DNA from 2 places in the Aneurinibacillus thermoaerophilus genome. Region 2 is predicted to be linked to the other one. Evidence: riboswitches for the same ligand, from Rfam matches in the RefSeq annotation. Region 2 holds a riboswitch; the other holds the start of a gene.

Region 1 (4,197 bases), 1.6 Mb from region 2:
TCATGGCTCGATCACATACCCCCGGCCCGTTCCAGCCGGCTTTTTTTCTACAATGGCTATCTCCGCAACCGGCCTCGGCGGCAAAAAATAGCGTTCAATTTGATTCTGGGCGCTGCGGAACGCTTTTTCTTCATTTTCATGTATGACTACAACGGCAGCTGTTCCCCCATCCCTAAACAATATCTCAAATCTATAGATAAACATCGCCTCACCTCTCCTATGCCCAGGCATCCTTTATACCAACTGTTTCAGAGCCGCATCCAGCCTCTCTTGGAACGGTGTAATTCCAACACGCTGTACGAAATCAAAGAAGCTTTCCTTGTTCCGCTTTTCTTCCTTATAATAGGCAAGCAACGGCAACACGACCCGGTGCAGTTGCTCGCCAAGCACGCGTCCTTTCAGCTTTTCGTTAAATTTCGCGTTCGGGCCCAGCGTACCGCCAAGGAAAATATCGAACGCATCTTTCATGCCGTCTTCCGTTTTAACAAGCGCTCCCTGAAAGCCAATGTCAGCAATTTGCCGCTGACCGCATGAGTTCGGACAACCGACCATATGCATGCGAATTGGTTCATCCAACTCCACATGTTCATCTAGATATTCCGCCAATTGGCGCATTCTTTCTTTCGTTTCAACGATCGCAAGATTACAGAATTCATTGCCGGTGCAAGAAACGGCGAAAGCAGTAAAATTCTTCGGATACGGTGTCAAACGTTCCAACACTTTTTCTTGCAACAGTTCTTCCACTCTTTCATCCGGTATGCCGGTAATTATGATATTTTGCGAATTGCATGTACGCAGTGAGCCATTACCATATTCATCGGCGAGATGCGCCAGTTCTTCCAATTCCTGTGCCGACATACGTCCTACCGGAACGGACAGACCAACATAACTCAACCCTTCCTGGCGCTGTTTATGAATACCGGTAAAATATCCTGCATTCCATCCCTTAATCTTATCTTCGCCCCGCGTCTCCAGCTCGCCGACAAGCTCTTTTAACTTGGCAAGAAACTTCTCCGCTCCCCAATCAGCGACAAGAAATTTCAAGCGTGCGTGATGACGCTTCTCCCGGTATCCATAGTCACGGAAAATCGTTGTAACGCCGACCGCTACCTTCACGACTTCTTCCGGTCGCACAAATACATCGAGCTGTTGAGCCAAATACGGACGGGACGATAGTCCGCCGCCAACCCAGACATGAAAACCGATGATTTCCTTGCCAGCGATTACTTTCGTGGCCGGGGTAAACGCCAGATCGTTAATTTCGGCATGACCGGCATTATAAATATTGCTAGAAATCGAAATTTTATATTTGCGCGGCAGGTTGGAAAAATCCCGGTTCATTAAAAACGTATCGGACAACTGTTTCACAAGCGGGGTCGTATCTATTAATTCGTACGGATCGAGCCCCGCAAGCGGATTGCCAACAATCGTACGCGGGCAATCGCCGCACGCCTCAAATGAGGACAATCCGACGGCAGCCAACCGTTCAAAAATGTCCGGTAAATTTTCGATCCGCAACCAGTGAAACTGAATCGCCTGACGTGTCGTAATATCGATTAAATCCCTGCCATAATCATGCGCGATACTCGCAAGCGTGCGCGCCTGCTCGGACGTAAGATTTCCGGACGGAACCCGGACACGCATCATAAAGCACCCGTCTTTCGGGCGCTGCTGATATACACCTGCCCACTTAAAACGATCCATATCATCCGGCGTAATGGATTCAAAACCAGTTTTCGCATAACGATAAATGTCCTCAATAACATCCAGTCCATCTTTCTCCAGTTTTATTAATTCTGTTTTATTCAATTTCTCCTTATTTTGTGCCCATATTGGTGTATAACTCATTCATACTCTCTCCTCTCATCTCAGCGAATATTATGCAATAATGACTTGACGCAGCTGTTGTTCATACCAAGCTAACTGCTCCCGCAGGCGGACAACCTCGCCTACGACAATCACTGCCGGAGAACGAAAGCGTGCCTGTTGTACCTGCTCTACAATCGTCTCCAATGTACCTATAAGCGTCTCCTGATTTTCGCATGTACCCCAGCGGATAAGTGCCACAGGTGTCTCTTTGGCCCGGCCGTACTTATGAAGATTTTTCACAATTTCCGGCAAATTGCCGACCCCCATGTAAAATACCAGCGTATCTACCGCAGTGGCCAACTTCTCCCACTGAATACCACTTTGCTCCTTCTCTACAGCTTTGTGGCCAGTCACAAACGCGACGGAGGATGAATAATCACGGTGCGTGATAGGTATTCCTGCATAAGCCGGAGCAGCGATACCCGATGTAATGCCCGGCACAACTTCATAGTCGATGCCGGCCGCGATACAGGCTTCCGCTTCTTCCCCACCGCGCCCGAAAACAAATGGATCACCCCCTTTTAAACGAACAACCTCTTTCCCTTGCACAGCCTTCGCCACAATGATCTCGTTAATTTCCGTCTGGGATAACGAATGGTGATTTGTCTCTTTTCCGCAATAAATGCATTCAGCCTCCTTTTTTGCATAATCAAGCAGCTTTGGACTGGCCAGACGGTCATATACAATCACATCCGCCCGTTGTAGAAGCTCAAGCCCACGCACTGTAATCAACTTTGGATCGCCTGGCCCGGCACCCACAAGATACACTTTACCTGCCACCATATAACCATCCCCTTTTTTTCCAAAAATAATATTAATAAAATTTGTTTTATATGTTTAATTTAATTAAAAAAGCCCTGCTTCATTAAAGAAGAAGGGCTTATATTCTACGATCCCCTCTTCCTCATCTTCAAGCGTGTGCTTTCTGGAATTGGCACCTAACCGAATTAGGTTGCCGAGATTTCATTGGGCCAGTCCCTCCATCTCTCTGGATAAGAAAGAGAATTCATATTATATTGATCGGATTTATTAAATTTGATTATACTCGGCTTTTTCTAAAAAGACAATACTTTTCAAAAAAATCCTCTCATTCATTATGCAAAGAGGCTTCAGAGTTAAAGAGCAGCCCGCTTCTTATTCATAACGCAACGCCTCAATCGGATTTAGCTTTGCCGCTTTGTTAGCAGGATACAATCCGAAGAAAATCCCGATGGAACTGGACACGGAAAATGCAAGCAAAACGGTCTCCCATGAAATCAAAAGCGGTATATTAGCATAGGAAAAGCCGATAGCTGATATACCAATACCAAGCAATGCTCCGATTAAGCCGCCGATTAACGACAAAATCATCGACTCCAGTAGGAACTGAAGCAAAATATCTTTCCGCTGCGCTCCAAGCGCTTTGCGGATTCCGATTTCTCTTGTCCGTTCCGTCACGGACACAAGCATAATATTCATCACGCCAATGCCGCCCACCACGAGGGAAATGCCAGCTACAATGCTAAAAATCAGGGTAATCATTCCAGTCATTTGCGAAAACTCTTTAATATTGTCTTCCATACTTAAAACTTCATAGTAATCTTTATGGTTATGCTTGCGGTTCAAATAATCCTTGACCTGCTTCATCGCAGGCCGCAATGCTTCTTTGGAAATGGCGGTCATTTCAATGTTGCTTACCGTTTGGTTTTCAGACAGCTCATTCGCAAAACGAAACGGAACAAACGCGCTCTTTGCTTTGGAAAAATCAAAGCTTACTTTCTCCTGCTTAAATACGCCGATCACCACTACGCTCCGATCGTTAAAACGCACGCGCTGACCGATCGGGTTTTCCGTCCCGAACAATTCCTGAGCTGCTCCGTCTTCCAATACGATAACCGGTCGGCGGTTTTTATCATCCTCGTCGGTAAAAAAGCGGCCTTGCACCATGTGGAGCGTGGGTTGTACAGCCGGAAGCTGGGCCGTCGTCGCCCTTACTTCGACGGTTTTCTTCTTATTGAGCCAGTAAAGCTCCGTATTGCCTACGTAAGAGTTGGCTACGGCAGCGGAAATGTACGGACTCACCTGCGGCAAATATTCCGCATCTTCCAAAGTAAGCGCGTTCGGATCTTCAGGCTCCTCCGTATCGTAGCGGGTATATACCATAAATTTATTTTGGCCGAACTTGCTTACCTGCTGCACGACCGCACTTTCGCCCCCTTTCCCAAGCGTCATAACCGCAATGACAGACGCGATACCAATAATAATCCCCAGCATCGTTAGAAAAGAACGCAGCTTATTGGCGCGCAAACCGTCCAAAGCCATGCTTAAGCTTTCCAGCAAACGCATAGA
Region 2 (4,197 bases):
CAACGCCGCTTGGGCTTCCGTTGTAGGCCGTTCCCAGCACTTTTTTATTTTTGGTTAGTACCGCCCCAACGTGACGGCGCGGACATGTGGCCCGGGTCGCGGCCATATACGCTAAATCCATAAAATATTCATCCCATGTCTTCCGTGGGCTCATATCTTTCCCTCTCTTCTGTTTCTTTCTCTTTACTATTCTAACCTGCGAAAAAGAATACCGGAAAGAAAAAAGGGAGAGAAAGTCTTCTTCCTCACCCCTTCTAAAACTTATTACTATTCTGCTTCCGTCAAACTACGATTATGCATTCACCAGTTGGCTGGCTTTAAGCGCCTGCTCAATGTCGGCAATAATATCATCTACCGCTTCAATACCGATAGAGAGACGAATCATATCCGGCGTAACACCCGCACTGCGCTGTTGTTCTTCCGTTAGCTGCTGATGCGTCGTACTTGCAGGGTGGATAACAAGCGTTTTGGCATCGCCAACATTCGCCAAGTGGGAAAGAAGCTTCAGGCTGTTAATAAAGCGTTTGCCTTCTTCCAGCCCACCTTTAATGCCGAACGTGAAAATGGAACCCGGTCCTTTTGGCAAATACTTCTTTGCGCGCTCATAATAAGGACTGCTCTCAAGCCCTGCATAATTCACCCAGGAAACAAGTTCGTTTTCTTGCAAATATTCCGCTACTTTTTTTGTATTTTCCACATGACGCTCCATGCGTAAATGAAGCGTCTCCAACCCTTGCAAGAATAACCAAGAGTTGAACGGAGATATCGCTGCCCCAAAGTCGCGCAGCAATTGTACGCGCGCTTTGATAATGTAGGCAAGATTGCCGACTGCTTCCGTGTATACTACGCCGTGATAGCTCGGATCTGGCTCAGTTAACCCTGGGAACTTGCCATTGTTCCAGTCAAAGTTACCGGAGTCGACAATCACGCCTCCAATTGAGGTACCATGACCACCGATAAACTTTGTAGCAGAATGAACAACAATGTCAGCGCCAAATTCAATCGGACGGCAAAGATACGGAGTGGCAAACGTGTTATCTACAATAAATGGAATTCCGTTCTCATGCGCGATGCCCGCTAATGTTTCCAAATCAACTATATCTGCGCGTGGATTTCCGATCGTTTCCGCATAAAGCGCTTTTGTCTTGTGCGTGATCGCGGCACGAATAGCATCCTTATCTTCCGGATCAAAGAATTTCACCGTTATGCCGAACTTCGGAAACGTATGCGCGAACAGGTTGTATGTTCCGCCATATAGATTGCTGGAAGCGATAATTTCATCCCCCGCATGCGCGATGTTTAAAATAGAGAACGTAATTGCCGCCTGACCGGAAGCGACCGCAAGCGCACCCACACCGCCTTCAAGTTCCGCAATCCGCTTCTCAAACGTATCCTGCGTCGGGTTCATAATGCGCGTATAAATGTTACCGAATTCTTTCAATGCGAACAAATTGGCTGCATGCTCCGTGTCTTTAAATACATAAGAAGTTGTTTGATAAATTGGCACCGCGCGCGAAAGCGTCGTCGGGTCCACTTCCTGTCCTCCGTGCAAGCATACCGTCTCGAAATTGAATTTGCGTTCTTCTGCCATTCTCTTTTTCCTCCCTGTCATCATTCTTTGTTTTCGGCGATGCCAACCAAAAGAAAAATCCTCTTCTTTGGAAGAAGAGGATTCTACGCAGGTATGTATCATCGCTCTCATCTTCCAAAGCATGCTGCTTTGCTGGAATTAGCACCTTGCACATACGTGCCGGTTGCCGGGCTTCATCGGGCCAGTCCCTCCGCCGCTCTTGATAAGAGATGTCTTATATAAAATTTTCTCGCTTGAGCTGATTCTGGTTTTATTATAGCCTTACTATTCCTACCTGTCAACTTAATTTGAAGATTTTTATTGTACAGAAATTTTGGCGCGCATTTTCTCCAATGTTTTCGGACCAATTCCTGCTACCTTTGTTAAATCCTCTACCGTTCTGAACAGGCCATTTTCTTCCCTGTATTGAATAATAGCTGCTGCTTTTCCAGGCCCAATACCAGGAATGGTTTGTAGTTGCTCTAATGTAGCTGTATTAATATTAATTTTCTCCTCCTGCCCGGGTGCGCCCGGCGCAGAAGCTGTTCCTGCTGATGCCAGACCCGTTGTACCGATTAGAGCCTCTTCTCCTTTTATCGGAATATATAAGAGCATGCCGTCAACAAGCCGCTGCGCTCCGTTGACTTGCTTTGCATCCGCTTCCGGAAGCAATCCGCCCGCCATCCCGATGGCCTGATACACACGTGCCTCAGCCGGTAACGTATATACCCCTGGCTTCGCTACCGCGCCCTTCACATCAACGACGACAGTCGCCTGAACGGATGGCGCAGGAGAGCGCGCGCTTTCCTCTTTTTCTATGGGATCTCCCGTTTGATCGTTCTCCCCGGCAGTGAAAACGGAGGAGCCCGTAACCGCTTGTTGCTCAGAAAACGGAAGCGTTTTTGCTTCTGTTTCCTCCTGAGTGTAATTATAAAAATAAATACTACTGCCCAAAATAAAAAGACATATACTAATACTGATCCATTTTTTCTTTTCTACAAACCAGCTTTTCACCGCATCTCTCTCCCTTACTTGTAGTTTTCTAACTTTTTGCCTATACTTTTTATATAAACATTCAGAAAATCGCCACTTAAAAAAGGAGGATTGCAAACAATGGGTGTTCATCACGCAATTTCAGCCCACTCCGCAAGGCAAGCTGAGTATATTACGCTCTACCGCAAACTGGATGCGGTGCGGGAAATGTGGATTGAAAAAGCGGTAGAGCAATGCAAGAACGGAGAAAAAATCAGCGTGGAAGAGATTAATAACATCACACAACAAATTAATCAACTTGCGCAACGTTACCATCTTCCGCCGCGCAAACTTGTGACGGAAGAAATGGTACAAAATATTTGTAAATAATTACCACATCTCTATCTTAGCATAATTAGAAAAATATGTGTACTAAATCTTTCTTTCCCCTCATACTTATTAAATAATTATAATCGCCGGGGGGATTTAGATGCATATCGGCTTTATCGGAACGGGAAGTATGGGAACAATCCTCATTGAAGCCTTTATCGAATCTGGTGCTGTTCTGCCCGCCCAAATCTCTGTTGCCAATCGGACACCGGAAAAACTACATGCGCTCACGGCAAAACACCCGGACATCAAGGCTAGCACTAACATAAATGTGGCCCAAAAAGCAGACATTCTATTTCTGTGCACCAAGCCCCTGGAATATCGGACGGTACTCGACGAAATTGGCGAACATTTGACGCCCGATAAACTTGTTCTATCTATCACAAGTTCCGTCGGTGTGCAACAATTAGAAGCATATATTCCTTGCAAAGTGGCCCGTGTCATTCCCAGTATTACGAATACAGCGCTCAGCGGTGCTTCACTCATTACGTTCGGTGCCCGTTTAACCCAGACTGATCGTACCTTGCTGCTCACACTTCTTTCTGCCATCAGTACGCCTATAGAGATTGAAGAATCGCAAACACGAATTTCCTCGGATATTGTAAGCTGCGGCCCAGCTTTTTTTAGCTTTCTAATGCAACGCTTTATTGACAGCGCGGTCGATCATGCATCCATTACGGAGGAGCAGGCTACAAGATTAATGACCGAGATGATTATCGGGCTTGGCCGCCTGCTTGAAGACGGACGTTTTTCGCTGCCGACACTTCAGGCCAAAGTTTGCGTGCCAGGTGGAGTAACCGGCATCGGCTTGCACGTGCTTGATGAAGAAACACAGGATGTGTTTAAACATTTAATTGAAGCAACGCACAATAAGTTCAACATAGATGTACGGGAAGTTCAGGAAATGTTCACCAACCAAAAAAACTCCTTCCATTGAACAAGGAAGGAGTTTTTTGCGCACTCGGAAGATTACTTAACGACCTGAGCGCCTGCTTTTAATTTGTCAGAAATTTTAAGGCTAAAACCCGCAGCAGCTTTCTCATTTACTACTAATTGAACATCTTTCAAAGCTTCAACAGGAATAGAATCCAGCTTCTCGCCCTTTAACCCCCGGGCTGCTATAGTATCGTCTAGCCTACAACGATATTTACCAGTTTGCCCGGAACGGCGATAACTTTACGCACCGTCTTGCCTTCAACCAGCTCTTTGATTTTTTCATTTTCGGTAGCAAGAGTCTCCATCTCCTGCTTCGTCAAATTGGCTGG

Evidence for each region. Region 2 has a riboswitch for S-adenosylmethionine ahead of K3F53_RS13685 (homocysteine synthase). Riboswitches for the same ligand answer to the same signal wherever they lie in the genome.
Region 1: another riboswitch for S-adenosylmethionine. It lies ahead of cobA (uroporphyrinogen-III C-methyltransferase); the one in region 2 lies ahead of K3F53_RS13685 (homocysteine synthase).

What each region holds. Positions count from the first base shown of each region.
Region 1 is NZ_CP080764.1:614,949-619,145, reverse strand. Features, by position in the region: gene K3F53_RS03315 (DUF3906 family protein) at 1-204, opposite strand; gene K3F53_RS03320 (sulfate permease) at 1-4, opposite strand, end outside; gene K3F53_RS03310 (nitrite/sulfite reductase) at 235-1,848, opposite strand; gene cobA (uroporphyrinogen-III C-methyltransferase) at 1,879-2,652, opposite strand; SAM riboswitch class I at 2,771-2,868, opposite strand; gene K3F53_RS03300 (ABC transporter permease) at 3,004-4,194, opposite strand.
Region 2 is NZ_CP080764.1:2,633,173-2,637,369, forward strand. Features, by position in the region: gene K3F53_RS13680 (deoxycytidylate deaminase) at 1-154, opposite strand, end outside; gene K3F53_RS13685 (homocysteine synthase) at 293-1,591, opposite strand; SAM riboswitch class I at 1,696-1,800, opposite strand; gene K3F53_RS13690 (helix-hairpin-helix domain-containing protein) at 1,889-2,584, opposite strand; gene K3F53_RS13695 (DUF2533 family protein) at 2,684-2,932, shown strand; gene comER (late competence protein ComER) at 3,033-3,869, shown strand; gene leuS (leucine--tRNA ligase) at 4,063-4,197, opposite strand, start outside.